Regions from separate parts of the Halopseudomonas sp. MFKK-1 genome, predicted to be linked through region 1. Evidence: riboswitches for the same ligand, from Rfam matches in the RefSeq annotation. Region 1 holds a riboswitch; the other holds the start of a gene.
The links. A riboswitch is a leader RNA that binds a small molecule or an ion and turns the genes downstream of it on or off. The one in region 1 is predicted to bind cobalamin.

Region 2: linked by a shared signal. The riboswitch ahead of O5O48_RS07225 (TonB-dependent receptor domain-containing protein) and the one ahead of btuB (TonB-dependent vitamin B12 receptor) in region 1 are both predicted to bind cobalamin.

The regions. Positions count from the first base shown of each region.
Region 1 is NZ_CP114836.1:2,768,340-2,775,955, reverse strand. It holds gene cobO (cob(I)yrinic acid a,c-diamide adenosyltransferase) at 1-521, opposite strand, end outside; gene O5O48_RS12970 (hypothetical protein) at 518-1,093, opposite strand; gene btuB (TonB-dependent vitamin B12 receptor) at 1,196-2,998, opposite strand; cobalamin riboswitch at 3,120-3,349, opposite strand; gene O5O48_RS12960 (DUF5064 family protein) at 3,510-3,857, shown strand; tRNA gene O5O48_RS12955 (tRNA-Asp) at 3,925-4,001, opposite strand; gene O5O48_RS12950 (efflux RND transporter permease subunit) at 4,147-7,182, opposite strand; gene O5O48_RS12945 (efflux RND transporter periplasmic adaptor subunit) at 7,179-7,616, opposite strand, start outside.
Region 2 is NZ_CP114836.1:1,549,557-1,557,172, reverse strand. It holds gene O5O48_RS07250 (EAL domain-containing protein) at 1-1,407, opposite strand, end outside; gene O5O48_RS07245 (hypothetical protein) at 1,600-1,905, opposite strand; gene O5O48_RS07240 (exodeoxyribonuclease VII small subunit) at 2,107-2,346, shown strand; gene O5O48_RS07235 (polyprenyl synthetase family protein) at 2,343-3,230, shown strand; gene dxs (1-deoxy-D-xylulose-5-phosphate synthase) at 3,325-5,205, shown strand; cobalamin riboswitch at 5,259-5,462, shown strand; gene O5O48_RS07225 (TonB-dependent receptor domain-containing protein) at 5,589-7,442, shown strand.

The DNA of each region.
Region 1 (7,616 bases):
AGCGCCGGTGGCGCACCGCGGCCGGTGACCACCACATGCTGATGCGCCGGTCGCGCCTGAATATCGGTAATCACCTGATCGAGCTGCAGGTAACCGTATTTCAGCGCGATATTCAGCTCGTCCAGCAGCACCAGCGCGACCTGTGGATCGCGCATCAGCTCGACTGCAACGGCCCAGGCGGCCTCGGCCTTGGCGATATCGTCCTGCCGATCCTGGGTTTCCCAGGTGAAGCCAGCGCCCATGACGTGATAGCGCACCTCATCGGGAAAGCGCCGAAAGAAGGTTTCCTCACCGGTGCTGCGCGCGCCCTTGATGAACTGCACGATGCCGACACGCAGACCATGTCCCAGCGCCCGAGCAGCCATGCCGAAACCGGAGCTGCTCTTGCCCTTGCCATTACCGGTCAGCACCAGCAGCACGCCGCGCTCGTCAGGTGCCTGGGCGATTTTCTGATCGACCACCTGCTTCTTGCGCTGCATGCGCTCACGATGGCGCTGATCGCGCTCGGCAGACTCACTCATGCGCGCTGGCTCGCGTTACCGAACAGCGCAGCGGCGCTGCGCGCGCCGACATAGAGAACCACCGCTACAGCAACGTACGCGGCCATGGTGCTCAGGTAGGACGGGTAGTAATGGGCCAGACGCTCGATCATGCCGGTAAAGGTTGGCTCGGCGTGGCGGCCGGAGAACCAGTAGAAGCCGCCGCTGGTGAAGACCTGACAGACCAGCGCACTGAGCATCATGGTCGGCACCAGAACCAGCAGCGCGGAAGCCTGGTCACGGTGCCAGCCAGCGTACATCCGGCCGCCGAACCAGAGTGCGGCGTAACCGGGCAGCAGCGCCCAGTAGGCGATAGTCATGCAGTGGTGACCGGCATTTACCCAGCCGACCGTCATCACGTCCACTACAAAAGCGACTGCAAAGAACAGGGGGTAGGCCCAAACCGGGCGCAGCAGCACGCCGACCAGGAAGAACACCGCCCAGGAGGCGCTTGGCAGGTTGAGCTGCGGGAAGTGGCTACCGCGCGTCATGATCATCAGCGCCAGCAGCAGCGCGCCAACCACCAGTTGGGTATGTTTCGAGGTTTTCAGCACAGCCTTTCTCCTTTGCGGTTTATCCAAACGTCAGTGCCGGGCATCGCCCGGCTTTTTATTCAGGGCGCCGCCGCGAACGGCAGCGCCAGTCAAACAACGCGATTACAGCGGCTGATAACGCAGGGTCAGGTACCCAGCGCGGCCCGGCTGCGTGTAGGTCGCGGCGGTTTCATACTCGTTGTCGAACAGGTTGCTGACCCGCGCCTGAACGCGCCAGGCATGGCTGAGCCAGTACTCGGCCCGCAGCTCGACCGTGTTGTAGCCATGCAGGTCGCTGGTGTTGGTCGCGTTGTCCCAGCGCCGACCCTCGGCGTGAACGCTCGCACCCAGGCCGATACGGCCGAAGCGGCGGTCGACATCCAGGTTGAAGATCTGCTCGGGAACACGGCGCAGCAGCAGGTCGTCATTGGCGCTGCTGGAACGGTTTTCCGGGTCCTGCAGGGTCAGGTTGGCCTGCCAGTTCCAGCCCAGCTGCTGGGTCAGCACTTCCAGTTCCAGACCGGTAATGCGCGCCTTGTCGACGTTCTCGGCCATCGACACCCCACCCACGCGGACACTGGCAATCATGTCGTCGATATCATTGCGGAAGGCGTTGGCCGACCAGCTGCCCCAGCGGTGCTGGCCACGCAGGCCCACTTCGATGTTGCGCGAGGTTTCCGCCTGGATATCCGGATTGCCGTATCCGGGGAAGTACAACTGATTGAAGGTTGGCGCACTGAAGGCCGTGCCATAGCTGGAGGTCAGGCTGATGCTGTCGGTCAGCGCATAGCCGTAACCGACACTGCCGGTGGTGTGCTCGCCGTAGGCCTCGTTGTCGTCGTGACGCAGACCCAGCTGCCATTCGTGACGGCCGGCGTGCAGCAGATATTGGGCAAACAGGCCGTGGTTGTAGCGGCTGTCCTCGGGGTAATCGACGCTGCTGCTGATGCTGTCTTGCTGCCAGTCGTAACCGACGGTGAGCAACTGGTTTTCGCTCAGGGCAAAATTGTTCTGCCAGCTGGCACTGTCGCGTCGCGTGTCATAACGCGTGTCAAAGGTGCTGCCCTTGAAGTTCTCGTTCTTGTCCTCACTGTGGCCGACCTGCAGCGTCACATCCCAGAAAGACACCGGAGAATATTTGGCGCGCACGCCATACGCGCTGAGCACACTGTCGGCGTTGGCCTTGTTGCCGGAGTCGTAGTCGTTGTGCGACTCGACCTGCAGCAGGTTGGCATCCAGCAGCAAGCCGTTGGCAAACCGGTAACCACCAGACAGATTGGCCGACAGCTCACGGTAACCATCGTGGTCCACTTCCCGCGACGGGCGCGCATCATAGCCTTCGGTATCCAGGCTGCTGACACCCAGGTTGAACCAGGCGTTGTCATTCCCACCGGACGCACCGGCAGTAGCGGCGCGATGCTGGCGACTGCCAACAGTGGTCGAGAAGTACGGCGTCAGGCCATCACCGCCCTTGCGGGTGAAGATCTGCACCACCCCGCCAATGGCCTCGGAGCCATACAGGCTGGAGCGCGGGCCGCGGACGATCTCGATCCGCTCGATCTGCTCAACCGGCAGGTTCTGCAGTGCGGCAACGCCGGAGGTCGCCGAGCCGATACGCACGCCGTCGATCATCACCAGCACGTGTTTGTCGTTGCTGCCGCGAATCTGCAGCGAGGTACTTTTGCCCGGGCCGCCGTTGTTGATCAGGTTGACCCCGGTCGCGCGGCGCAGCAGCTCTTCAGCGGTATTGACCTGCAACCGCTCGATGTCGGTCCGCTCGAACACGGTGGTGGCTGCGATACTGCTGGCCTGACTGGTGCGGGTGGCAGTGACAACATCACTGCCGAGATCCAGGGTGCTGGCGAAAGAAAGGGAAGAAAGGCCAATAAGGCCCAGCGCCAGAGGGGCGCGTACAGGAATAGTCATGCTGTGTGGTTGCTCCGTCGTACCCACCCGTACGACATTGTCGAATCGGGACAGACGGAGACGGCAGGAACACGGCATGAACACAACGGAAGACGCCGTACACCTACAGCGCCCACCGCACTGTCGTGAAAGGCATCAGGCCGGTCTCCGGGCTTGCGAGTGGACGTGAGTCCGGCGACCTGAGCCTTCCCATGCATCGAGCACAGTGGCGTTTATCAGGCGCCTCGCCAAATAGGCGGACGTCGCTTACCGTTGCGGGGGCAGCGCCGGAATTGTCTGATCTGGCAGACGCACCGGCTTCCCAGTTTCACCCTCCTCGAGATGGAGGGCACCTGAAGCGCGGCAGAGAGTAGTGGCCACCTCCCGCCCTGTCAAGCTCGGGCTCGGCATACCCCCGGCGCCTCCTACCAAACGACCGTCGGATGCACCACGCTTTCAGCACAACAGTTTCCCCGACACTCAATTAGGCCTATAACTGGTCGAGCGTCCCCACCTTGCCCAGGAGGAAGACATGTTTGAACCGGGCCACCTGCATATCAACCGTATGCGCCTGCTGCCCAGCGATAGCGGGTTCAGCATCGACATTCACTACACCATCGCGGACCAGTGCCGTGCAGTCGAGTTCAGCGTCGATGGCACGATTAACGATGCCGAGGTGCACGAACACTTTTCGCTGCCACGCGATACGGCGTTCAACTTCGCCAGCAATATTGATCATATTCTGCGCCGCCACGGAGTGTTGACGCCGGAGTTCATGTCACTGAAAGCGCACCATGAATATGACGCCATGTTCGAAGATATCCGCGCGCGGCTGCATGCCTGGAACGGCGAGCCAATTGACCCCGGCCATCTGGGCTAGCACCGAGGCGACCGAAAAACAGGCACAAAAAAACCCCAGTTCTTGCGAACTGGGGCTTCTTGAATAATGGCGCAGCGGACGGGACTCGAACCCGCGACCCCCGGCGTGACAGGCCGGTATTCTAACCAACTGAACTACCGCTGCGCATCGTTCTTCCGAACGCCGTAAATCGCCTTGAAGTCGATCAACTTGTCCGTCGGAACTGGCGCGCATTCTATAGATTCCACCAACCGAGTCAAGCACTTGCAGACGATTTATTGAAAATTTCTTCAGTGTGCCCGTTCGGCACTCAGTTCATCTGCATTGCCGCCTTTTCCGCCCACGGGGTTGCCGGTCGCAACCACAGCCGACAGACCGCCGGAACCACCAGCAATGTCAGTACCGTGGACGCGAGCAGCCCCGAAATAATCGCCCAGGCCATCGGCGGCCAGAGTGTCGAACTGGAGAATGCCAACGGCAGCAGCCCGGCGATGGTGGTGGCGGTGGTCAGCAAAATCGGACGGGTTCGACGCATCACGGCATCCGACACCGACTGATCGATCGCCCTGCCCTGCGCCAGTCCCTGATCGACCACATCGATCAGCACAATCGCGTTGTTGACCACAATACCGACCAGGGCAATCACCCCAAGCAACGACTGGAAGCCAAACGGCACACCGGAGAACACCAGCCCCGGCAACACCCCGGCACTGGCCAACGGGACCGTGAGCAAAACAATGCCAAGACGTTTGAACGAATTGAACTGCAGCAACAGGAAGAACAACAGCAGCAGGATACCGATCGGTGCCGTGGTAAAGAGCGCACGGTTGGCGTCGCCAGACCCTTCGCTGTCACCGCCGATTTCCAGCCGGGTCCCTGCCGGCAGCACGGCATCCGCCAGCCGCGCCTGCAAGCCACCCAGCACCTGACTGAAACTGAAACCCTGCTCCAGCCCCGCAGTAACGGTCAGCACCCGCACGCCATCACGCTGCCGGATACTCGCCGGCTGCCAGGCCGGCACCACCCTCGCAACCGCGGTCAGCGGCACCGCCTGCCCTGCGGCATTGAAAACGTTCGCGGACAACAAACGTTGCAACGATTGCTGACTGCCCTCATGGGTGCGCAGCAGAATCGGGATCGGGTCCAGCTCCTGACGGTACTGTTCCACCGTCGTCCCCAGACTCTGGCGGAACAGCGCCTGGGCAACGTCCGCGCGGCTGAGACCAAAGCGCTGCGCCTGGGCATCATCCACCTCAATCTTGACCGTTGGTACGCCGAGGTCGATATCGTGACGCACGTCTACCGCGCCGGGAACCTGCTTGAGTACGGCAAACAGCTGCTCGGCGGCGGCAATGCGCTGACGATCATCGTGGTGATAGACCCGCAGCTCGACCGGCGCCTCGCGCGGCGGCCCCTGACCCAGAGTGGTAGCTACCACATCCAGCTCCGGCCACTGCGTAGACACGCGCTCACGCACCCAATGCTGCAGCGAGGGGGTATCTCCCAGCGCACTGGTGTTGACCACCAGCCGGGCACGGTTCGGCGCCTTCGGATAGCGGTTGAGGTTGTAATAGAAACTCGGGCCGGTAGCACCCACGAAGCGATGCACCGACAGTACGCCCGGCTGCGCCATCAATTCCCCTTCCAGCAGGGCTGCCACCTCGGTGGTATAGCGCTGATCCGTCCCCTCCGGCATGAACAGCTCGACCACCAGTTGCGGCCGGTCGGCATTGGGGAAGAATTGCAGCTTGACCAGCGGAGCCAGCGCCAGACTCAGTGCAACCACCCCGGCGCCCAGCAGCAGCATGCGCTTCGGCGCGCGCTCACTGAGCCGCGCCAGAGCTGACGAAAAGGCTTCCATCCGCGGGTTCATGCGCGTCGCAGCCGCCTTGAGAAAGTGCCCTGACAGCATCGGCGCGACACTGATCGCCAGCAGATAACTGACGATCAGCGTGAGCATGATCATGACCGGAATCCCGCGGGTAAAATCTGCCGTTCCGCCCTTCGACAGCAGCATCGGCGTAAAGGCTGCCAGCGTGGTGGCGGTAGACGCGCCCAGTGGACCGGCCAACTCGCGCACCGCACCAAAGGCCGCCTGCCAGCGGGCCTCGCCGGCATTCAGGCGATCCTGAATGTTCTCGACCATGACAATCGCATTGTCGATCAGGATACCCAGCGAGATGACCATCCCGATCACCGCGATCTGGTGCAGGATGCCGCCACCGAGGTCGTAGAGCCCAAGACTGATGAGCGCCACCAGCGGCAGCATGGCTGCCACCAGAATTCCCATCCGCCAGCCCATCCCCAGGAGCACCACAGCGACGATGATCAGCACACTGCTGAGCAGGTTCTGCTCCAGCCCCTCCAGCCGCTCCTTGACCTGATCGGGCTGAAAGAACATTTCGTCGACCTGCAGCGGCGCAAACTCCGGGCGCAAGGTATCCAGCCGCGCACGCAACTGCTCGCCAAAGCGGATAGCGTCGACCTGCCCCCGCTCCAGAATCAGCCCGACCAGAACGCTCTGATCACCATCAAACCAGGCCCGCTCGCCAATCGGCTCGACCGGACCACGCCAGATATCAGCGATGGCTGCGAGCGGCACGCTGCCGCCGTTCGGCAGCGGAATCTGGGTCGCCTTGAGTGCGTCCAGATCAACAAATTCACTGTTGGGCAGCACTCCGAGCCGCTGCGAACCCACCACAACAAAGCCGCCGGGAATAACCTGATTACGCTGCGCCAGCACGCTCGACAGCGCCTGCGGCGACAAACCGAGCCGGCGCAGCTCGGCATCGTGCAGCGCGATGGTGATCTGCTCCTCGGTATCGCCATACAGTTCAACCCGCGCCAGCCCCGGCAGATCCATCAATTGGCGCTTCAGGCGCTCGGCCTCATCACTCAGGCGCACCACCGATGCATCGCCACGCACTGCCAACACCACCGCAGGAATATCCAGCAGCCGGTCATCCAGCTCGATGCTGCGCACCCCGGCGGGAAACGACAGCTCCGCGCGCGTCATTGCCTGACGTACACGATCCCAGGCCGCATCGGTGTCGTAGATATTGTCATCCAGCATGACGGATACCAGCGCGACGCCGGTGCGAGCGGTAGCCTTGATGAAATCGACTTCCGATACCTGCGACAGCTCATCGGACAAGGGCTCCAGCACCAGACGCTCGACCGACTCGGCCACCGCGCCGGGGTAAATCACCGTGATCAAACCCGCCCGATACGGAAAGCTGGGGTCTTCCTGTCGCGCCATGGTCAGGTAGGACGCAACACCCAGCAGCGCCAGCATCACCACCACCATACCCAGCAGACGAGGACGCAACACGCGGCGCAGGTTCATGGCAGCAACTCCACGCTGTCGCCGTCAGCCAATCGGCTGAGGCCGGCGTAGACGACCTGATCACCGGCAGCCAATGCGCCCTCACCAATCAGCGCTCGCTCCCCCTCAAAGCCGGCAACCGCGATGCCAACCCGCTCTACCCGCTCCCCTGCCAGGCGAAACACCGACAGCCCCTCAGCCGAGCGCATCACCGCAGCCAGGGGAACGCTCAGGCCATCCTTGCGCACCGGATGCAGACCAACCTCCAGTGCCTCCCCGGCCATGACCTGCGCATCCAGGCTGACCACCAGCGGATACAGCACCGAGCCAATCGACGCACCGCGACCGATCTCTGCCAGCCTCCCCTCCAGCTGCACATCACGAAGCACCGACCACACCGGCACCACCTGACCGACCTCAAGCCCCTGCAGCAACTCTGCCGGCACCAGCACTTC
Region 2 (7,616 bases), 1.2 Mb from region 1:
CTGCATCGACTGATCGAATCGCTCGAAGCGCGCCTTACCCGACTCCTTGGCGCTGTAAAGCGCCAGGTCGGCGGCCTGCAGGGCATCCTCCAGCCCCTGCCCGGGCAGCAGCGGCGCAACACCAATACTGGCGCTGACCACCAGGCAACGCTCGCCGAAACACAGCGGTTCGCGCAACGCGGCAAGTGCCCGGGTTGCGACCGTTTCTGCATCCTCGGCGCAGGCCAGATCATCCAGCAACATGACAAACTCATCGCCGCCGAAACGGGCCAGTTGGTCCCCGGGCCGCAGGCAGCTGCGCAGCCGCTCGGCAACCAGCAGCAGAACCCGATCACCGGCGGCATGCCCGAGGCTGTCATTGATCAGTTTGAAACGATCCAGATCGATGAACAGCAAGGCCGCATGGCGCGCGCCGGGCCGGCTCAGTTGTGAGGCCGTGCGCTGCAACTGGATATTGAGTTGGTGGCGATTGATCAGTCCGGTCAACGGGTCATGCCGGGCGGCATGCTCCAGTTCGCGCTGAAAGCGCTGGCGCTCGCTGATATCGGTCTGCGAACCGGCCAGCCGCCGGCGCCCGGACAAGTCGACCTCAACCACGCCCCGGGTCAGCACCCACAGGTAGCTGCCGTCACTGCGACGCAGGCGGTATTCATGTCGAATCCACGGCGAGCCGCCCTGCAAATGCTGCTGGATAGCAGCCTGCAAGCCGGCCTGATCGTCCGGGTGAACGCGCTCGAACCAGTGCATGGAGCGCTGTCCGACCTGGGCCTGGGTCAAGCCAAGCATGCTGGCCCAGCGCTCGGAGACATAGAGCTGATCCTGCTGCAGATCCCAGTCCCAGATGCCATCGTTGGCGCCGCGCAAGGCATGGGCATACCGGGCTTCGCTGGCTTCCAGGGCACGATGCTCGGCATCGATGTAGGCGTCAGCGGCCAGGCTCATGTCAAAAAAGACAATCTTCAGCAGACTGTCGAAATCAGCCAGCCTTGACCGCTGCTCGACACTGAGGTCGTCGAACCAGTTACCGAGCATGCGACTCAGGTACATCCGATACGCACCCAGATACCACTTCAGTTCAACGCCGACCTGTTCGTGTATGTGCCCGATCCGCACACGCTCTTCCAGATAGCGCTGGTCAATCTCGCCACAGAACAGGCGACTGTAATAGCCCCGCTGACTATGCTTGAGGCGATCGACCAGCCCCTCGCCACGCAGAATCCCCTGTGTTTCAGGATACTGCTTCAAACGCTCGTACAGCGCCTCAACAAATTCGTGGCTGGCCTGCTCACCGAAACTGGCGATACGGCGTAAACGCTCCCCATCCGCGTTGCTCCAGTCGAGAAAATGCAAACGCTGTTGCAGGCCGCTGGCATCAAGCCCCAGTTTGTCGAATACCGGTTTAAGCACGGTTATCACGTCCATGGCGGTAAAAAGGCAGCGCTCCATAGGGCTGCCGACTGTTGTTATTCGGTTTTGCGCGGGCAACAAAAAAGGCGCTGTACTCCCGAGCTGTAAAAGCTCGGGAGTACAGCGCCTTGTCTTTCAGGCCCTTGCGTCCTGACCGGCAAAGCCGTCTCGTTGGTCAGGAAACACGCTACCCTAGAGATCATCCTCTGACAAGCTTTGCAATAGCCCTTCCAGGCGATGACGCAACCCCGCCAGCTGCCGCGAACGGAAGGCATGGCGCGTCTGCTCCAGGGTGTCGATGGCATCCTCCAGGGCAAAACGCACGCGGCTGCGCTCGTTCAGCTGCTCGGGAGCGAGCCAGCGGCACAATGGCGCGTCACTGCAATCCTGTGGCTGACAGATCAGCTCACAGTCAAGCCCGGCCTGCTTAAGCGCCTTGATAATCGGGTCACGCTGCGCCGAAGATGCAGCAACAACCACCTTCGATTCGTCGGTCATGGCAGATCAGATAAATGATGAGTTTGATGTCAAATTGTAATCAAGCGCTGCACCAAAGACACCACAAGAGTCAAAAAATCGCCGCCTTTGCTGATCTGAATCAATGCCGTCACGCTTCCGCCATTACTCACACGCCGATTGACCGCCCCCGCCCCCTTGGGTAATGTTCAGCCGTTTGAACCATCCCGGATGAGGTAACGCATGGCCCGGAAGAAAACCGCCGCAGACTTCGAGCAGTCACTGGGCTCGCTGCAGGCACTGGTCGAGCGGCTGGAAAGCGCTGACCTCAGTCTGGAAGAGTCATTGAGTGCCTTCGAGCAAGGCGTCGCCCTGACCCGCGAATGCCAGCAGGCGCTCGCCCAGGCGGAACAGAAGGTCCAGCAACTGATCGAAAGCAATGGAGAGCTGAAGACAGAACCCTTTGACGGCGCCAGCGAATGAGCCCATTCGGTCAGTATCTTGAGCAGTGTCAGCAACGCATCAACGCCTTCCTGAGCAATCAGCTGCATACCCCGCAACCCCGTCTTGATCGACTCTACAGTGCCATGCGCTACAGCGTGGTCATCGGTGGCAAGCGCATGCGCCCGCTACTGGCCTATGCCAGCTGCGAGGCTGCCGGTGGCGAGTTGGCCCGGGCAGATCACGCGGCAGCAGCGGTGGAGCTGATCCATGCCTACTCGCTGATTCACGACGACCTGCCGGCCATGGACAACGATGACCTGCGCCGCGGCCAGCCTACCTGCCACCGCGCCTTCGACGAGGCGACCGCGATCCTCGCCGGTGACGGCTTGCAGGCGCTGGCCTTCGAACTGCTCGCCAGCGCGCCGGACTGCCGCCCGGATACCCGTCTGCAGATGGTCAGCCTGCTGGGCCACGCCGCCGGACCGCAGGGCATGGTCGGCGGACAGGCGATTGATCTTGGTGCGGTCGGCGAGAAACTCGACCAGACCACCCTGGAAACCATGCATCGGCACAAGACCGGCGCCCTGATTCGCGCCAGCGTGCAACTGGGCGCACTGGCCAGCGAGCGTCTAGATAACGAGCAGTTGGCAGCCCTTGGCAGCTACGCCGATCACGTCGGCCTGGCGTTCCAGGTGCAGGACGACATTCTCGATATCGAAAGCGATACCAGCGTGCTCGGCAAACAGCAGGGCGCCGACCTGGCCCGCGACAAGCCGACCTACCCGGCACTGCTCGGGCTGGACGGTGCCCACCGTCTGGCTGCCGAGCTGCGCGACCAGGCGCTCAGCGCAGTCGCAGGCTTCGGCCCCGCAGCAGAGCGCTTGCGCCAGCTGGCTGACTACACCGTTCAGCGCCGCTTCTGAGATAGCCCTGCGTGCAGTTGGGCTATCGGCCTGCATCGGTTAAACTGCGCCCTTGTTTTCCCGCCACCGACGTTGGCACCCAGAGCCTTGTTTGATGCCCAGCACTTTCCACGAAATCCCGCTCCATCGCCCCAGCACGCCGCTGCTGGACCGTATCGACGATACCGAGTCGCTGCGTGCGCTTGACGAAAGCCAACTACCCGAGCTGGCCGATGAGCTGCGGGCATTTCTGCTCTGGAGTGTCGGCCAGACCGGCGGGCATTTCGGCGCGGGGCTGGGCGTCATCGAACTGACCATCGCCCTGCACTACGTCTATCACACGCCGGACGACCGCCTGCTGTGGGACGTTGGCCATCAGGCCTACCCGCACAAGATTCTCACCGGCCGCCGCGAACAGATGGCCAGCCTGCGCCAGAAGAACGGCCTGGCCGCCTTCCCGCGGCGCAGCGAAAGCCCCTACGACACCTTTGGCGTCGGCCATTCCAGCACCTCGATCAGCGCCGGCCTGGGCATGGCCATCGCTGCCGGCCTGCAGGGCCTGGATCGCCGCACCGTTGCCGTGATCGGCGACGGCGCGCTGACCGCGGGCATGGCCTTTGAAGCGCTCAACCACGCCTCGGAAGTCGAAGCCAACATGCTGGTTGTGCTGAACGACAACGACATGTCGATCTCGCGCAATGTCGGTGGCCTGTCCAACTACCTGGCCAAGATCCTGTCCAGTCGCACCTACTCGCACATGCGCGAGGGCAGCAAGAAGGTCCTGTCCAAGATTCCGCCGGCCTGGGAGCTGGCACGCAAGACCGAAGAACACGCCAAGGGCATGCTGGTGCCGGGCACCCTGTTCGAGGAGCTGGGCTGGAACTACATCGGCCCGATCGACGGGCACGACCTGCCTACGCTGGTACGCACCCTGAAGAACATGCGCGAGCTCAAGGGCCCGCAGTTCCTCCACGTGATCACCCAGAAGGGCAAGGGGTTTTCCCCCGCCGAGGCCGACCCGATCGGCTACCACGCCATCACCAAGCTGGAGCCCAAGGCCCCGAGCAACGGCGCCAGCAAACCGAAATTCTCGAACATCTTTGGCCAGTGGCTGTGCGACATGGCCGAGCAGGACGAGCGCCTGATCGGCATTACTCCGGCAATGAAGGAAGGCTCGGACCTGATTGCCTTCTCCGAGCGCTTCCCCAAGCGCTACTTCGACGTCGCCATCGCAGAGCAGCATGCCGTCACCCTCGCTGCGGGCATGGCCTGTGAAGGCGCCAAGCCGGTGGTTGCCATCTACTCGACCTTCCTGCAGCGCGGCTACGATCAGTTGATCCACGACGTTGCGGTGCAGAATCTGGACGTGCTGTTTGCCATCGACCGCGCCGGTCTGGTTGGCGAGGACGGCCCGACCCACGCCGGCAGCTTCGACCTGTCGTACCTGCGCTGCCTGCCGAACATGCTGATCATGGCGCCGGCCGACGAGAACGAGACCCGCCAGATGCTGACCACCGGCTACCTGCACGAAGGCCCGGCGGCTGTGCGCTATCCGCGTGGTACCGGCCCGGGCGTGCCCATCGATCCGGCGCTGGAGCCGCTGCCGATCGGCAAGGGCCTACTTACCCGCCGGGGCGAAAAGGTTGCCATCCTCTGCTTCGGCACCCTGCACCAGCAGGCCAGCAAGGCTGCCGAGGCACTGAATGCGACCGTTGCCAACATGCGCTTCGTCAAGCCACTGGACACCCAGTTGATTGCGGAGCTGAGCGACAGCCATGAGCTGCTGGTGACCGTCGAGGAGAACGCCGTCATGGGCGGCGCCGGCAGCGCGGTCAACGAATGGCTGCTGGCCCAGGGTATCAGCCTGCCGGTGCTCAACCTCGGCCTGCCCGATATCTACGTCGAACACGCCAAGCCCGCTGAAATGCTGGCTGAGTGCGGTCTGGACGCTGCCGGTATCGAAGCGGCCATTCGCGCCCGCCTCGACCGTTTGTAAGAGCCTGCCTCTGGCAGGCTTGACCCACCCCGCCGAAAAGCCTAGAGTCCGCCCCACTTCCAGTCGCCTGGGTGTCCGGCCTGCAGTGCAGTCCGGGTGAAACGGGAAGTCGGTGAGAATCCGACACTGCCCCCGCAACGGTAAGGAATCGCAGGCCAGCCCTGCCAGCATCATCGAAAATGCCACTGTGCTCTGCATGGGAAGGCGATGATGTGTTGATTCCAAGTCCGGAGACCGGCCCAGCGCGAGTACAGCCACGGCAATGCCGTGCGACTGTCTGCTGAGGTGTCGCGGAGGGCGTCACCGGTCAGCGTGCAGCCGCCGCGCGGTGGCCTGCCTCCTGACTTCCCGCCCTCCTCAAAAGCCGAACTTTTGAGGAATCTATGTACAAGTCACTGCTGATCATCCCCGGCCTGCTGGCCTGCGCTGTCGCCCAGGCCAACGATGCATTCAACCTGCCTGCAACCATCATCACCGCGTCGCGCGTGGAGCAACCGCGTGACGCCGCCCTGGCAGCCAACACCGTCTTCGACCGTGACGACATCGAACGTCTGCAGGCGCGCAGCGTGCCGGAGTTGCTACGCCGCGTCCCGGGCGTTCAGCTGAACAGCAACGGTGGCGTACTCTCGTACTTCGTCCGTGGCAGCAACACCGCGCAAACCCTGGTGCTGGTAGACGGCCAGCGCATCGCATCGGCGACCTACGGCGGCGCACGTCTGGACTATCTGAATATCGACAATATTGAACGCGTCGAAGTCGTACGTGGCCCACGCTCAGCTGTCTATGGTGCCGACGCCATCGGCGGCGTAATCCAGATTTTCACCCGGCAGGGCCAAGCAGGCCTGCAGCCTACCATTCGACTGGGCGTCGGCAGCAACCACACCTTCGAGCGCAGCGTTGATATCAGCGGTGGTAACGACAACAGCCGTTTCATCCTGGGCGCAACCCTGAATGAAACAGAAGGCTTTGACCTCACAGAAGATAACCTTGGCAACGACCGTGACAACGACGGCCAACGTACCAAGAGCTACTTCGCTCGCTTTGACCACACCTTCAACGAAGATTGGAGTGCCGGTCTCAGCGTCAACGACCAGAGTGGCAAAAGCGAATTTGACGATGCTTATGAGTTCAACCCGGCCAACCCGGAAAACCAGTTCCGCGTACGCGGCTATGCTGGCTACCTGCAAGGCCAGTTGAGCAGCAACTGGCGCAGTCGCCTGGAGTTGGGCAGCAGCGAAGACCGCAATAAAACCGTCGGCTCTCGCTTTAATGACGGCCAGATCACCACCGAGCGCCACTCCGCCAGTTGGTTGAACTACATCGAACTGTCTGCAGACCAGCAGCTCAACGTTGGGGCAGACTGGCAACGCGACAAACTGGACGCCACCAGTGGCTACACCAAGGACCGTCGTGAGAATACAGGTCTGTTCGCTCAGCACAGCTGGACCGGCGAGCGCATCAGCACCGAGCTGGGCGTACGCCACGACGACAACCAGCATTTTGGTGAGCACGATACCTGGAACGCCGCACTGGCCATCCCCAGCGGAGATAGCCAACAATGGATTGTCAGCTATGCCACCGCATTCCGCGCTCCCACGTTCAACAACCTCTACGCACCGCCGGGCTGGGGTGCTAACCCAGATCTGGACCCCGAACGTTCCCGAACCTTCGAGCTGCAATGGCGTGCAGACCTGCTGGACAGCCAGTGGGAAGCCTCTCTGTATCGCACCGACGTCAAGGACCTGATTGTCTGGGACTCCAGCACGTTCCAGATGAACAACGTAGACGAAGCGCGCATCAACGGTCTGGAACTGGCCATGAGCACCGACGTCATGGGTTGGGCCTCGCGCACCAGCGTCAGCTTTATCGACCCGCGTGACCGTCAGACCGGCAAAACCCTGCAATTGCGTGCAAAACGTACTCTGACCAGCGACCTGGATCGTCAGTTTGGTGACTTCGGCGTGGGCGCAACCTGGGCGCTGTTCAGCGAGCGCTTTGCCAATGCCGCCAACAGCAGCACCTTGGCTGGATACGGCACTCTCGACCTGCGCGCCAACTGGCAGGCGACCGCCTCAACCCGTCTGGACTTGAAAGTCAGCAACGTGCTCGACCGCGACTACCATCTTGGCACCTATCAGCGGGCCACCGGCCCTTGGCCCGCTCCGTCTATCGACTACAGCTACAAAGAACAAGGCCGCGCGGCATTGCTGAGCGTGACCTGGACCCCACAGCTGTAAGCACCACCCACAGTCAGCGCCGTGCCAATAACCCCCGCCCCGTGCGGGGGTTGTTTTGGTTCCGGCATCCGCCCCTCCCCCACATGAACTCCAGCACAGCCCGTCGCCCCAACTTGCCGCCCCGCCCCGCTGATCAGGCATAATGCGTCCTTGTCCGAACCGGAATTCGACGCC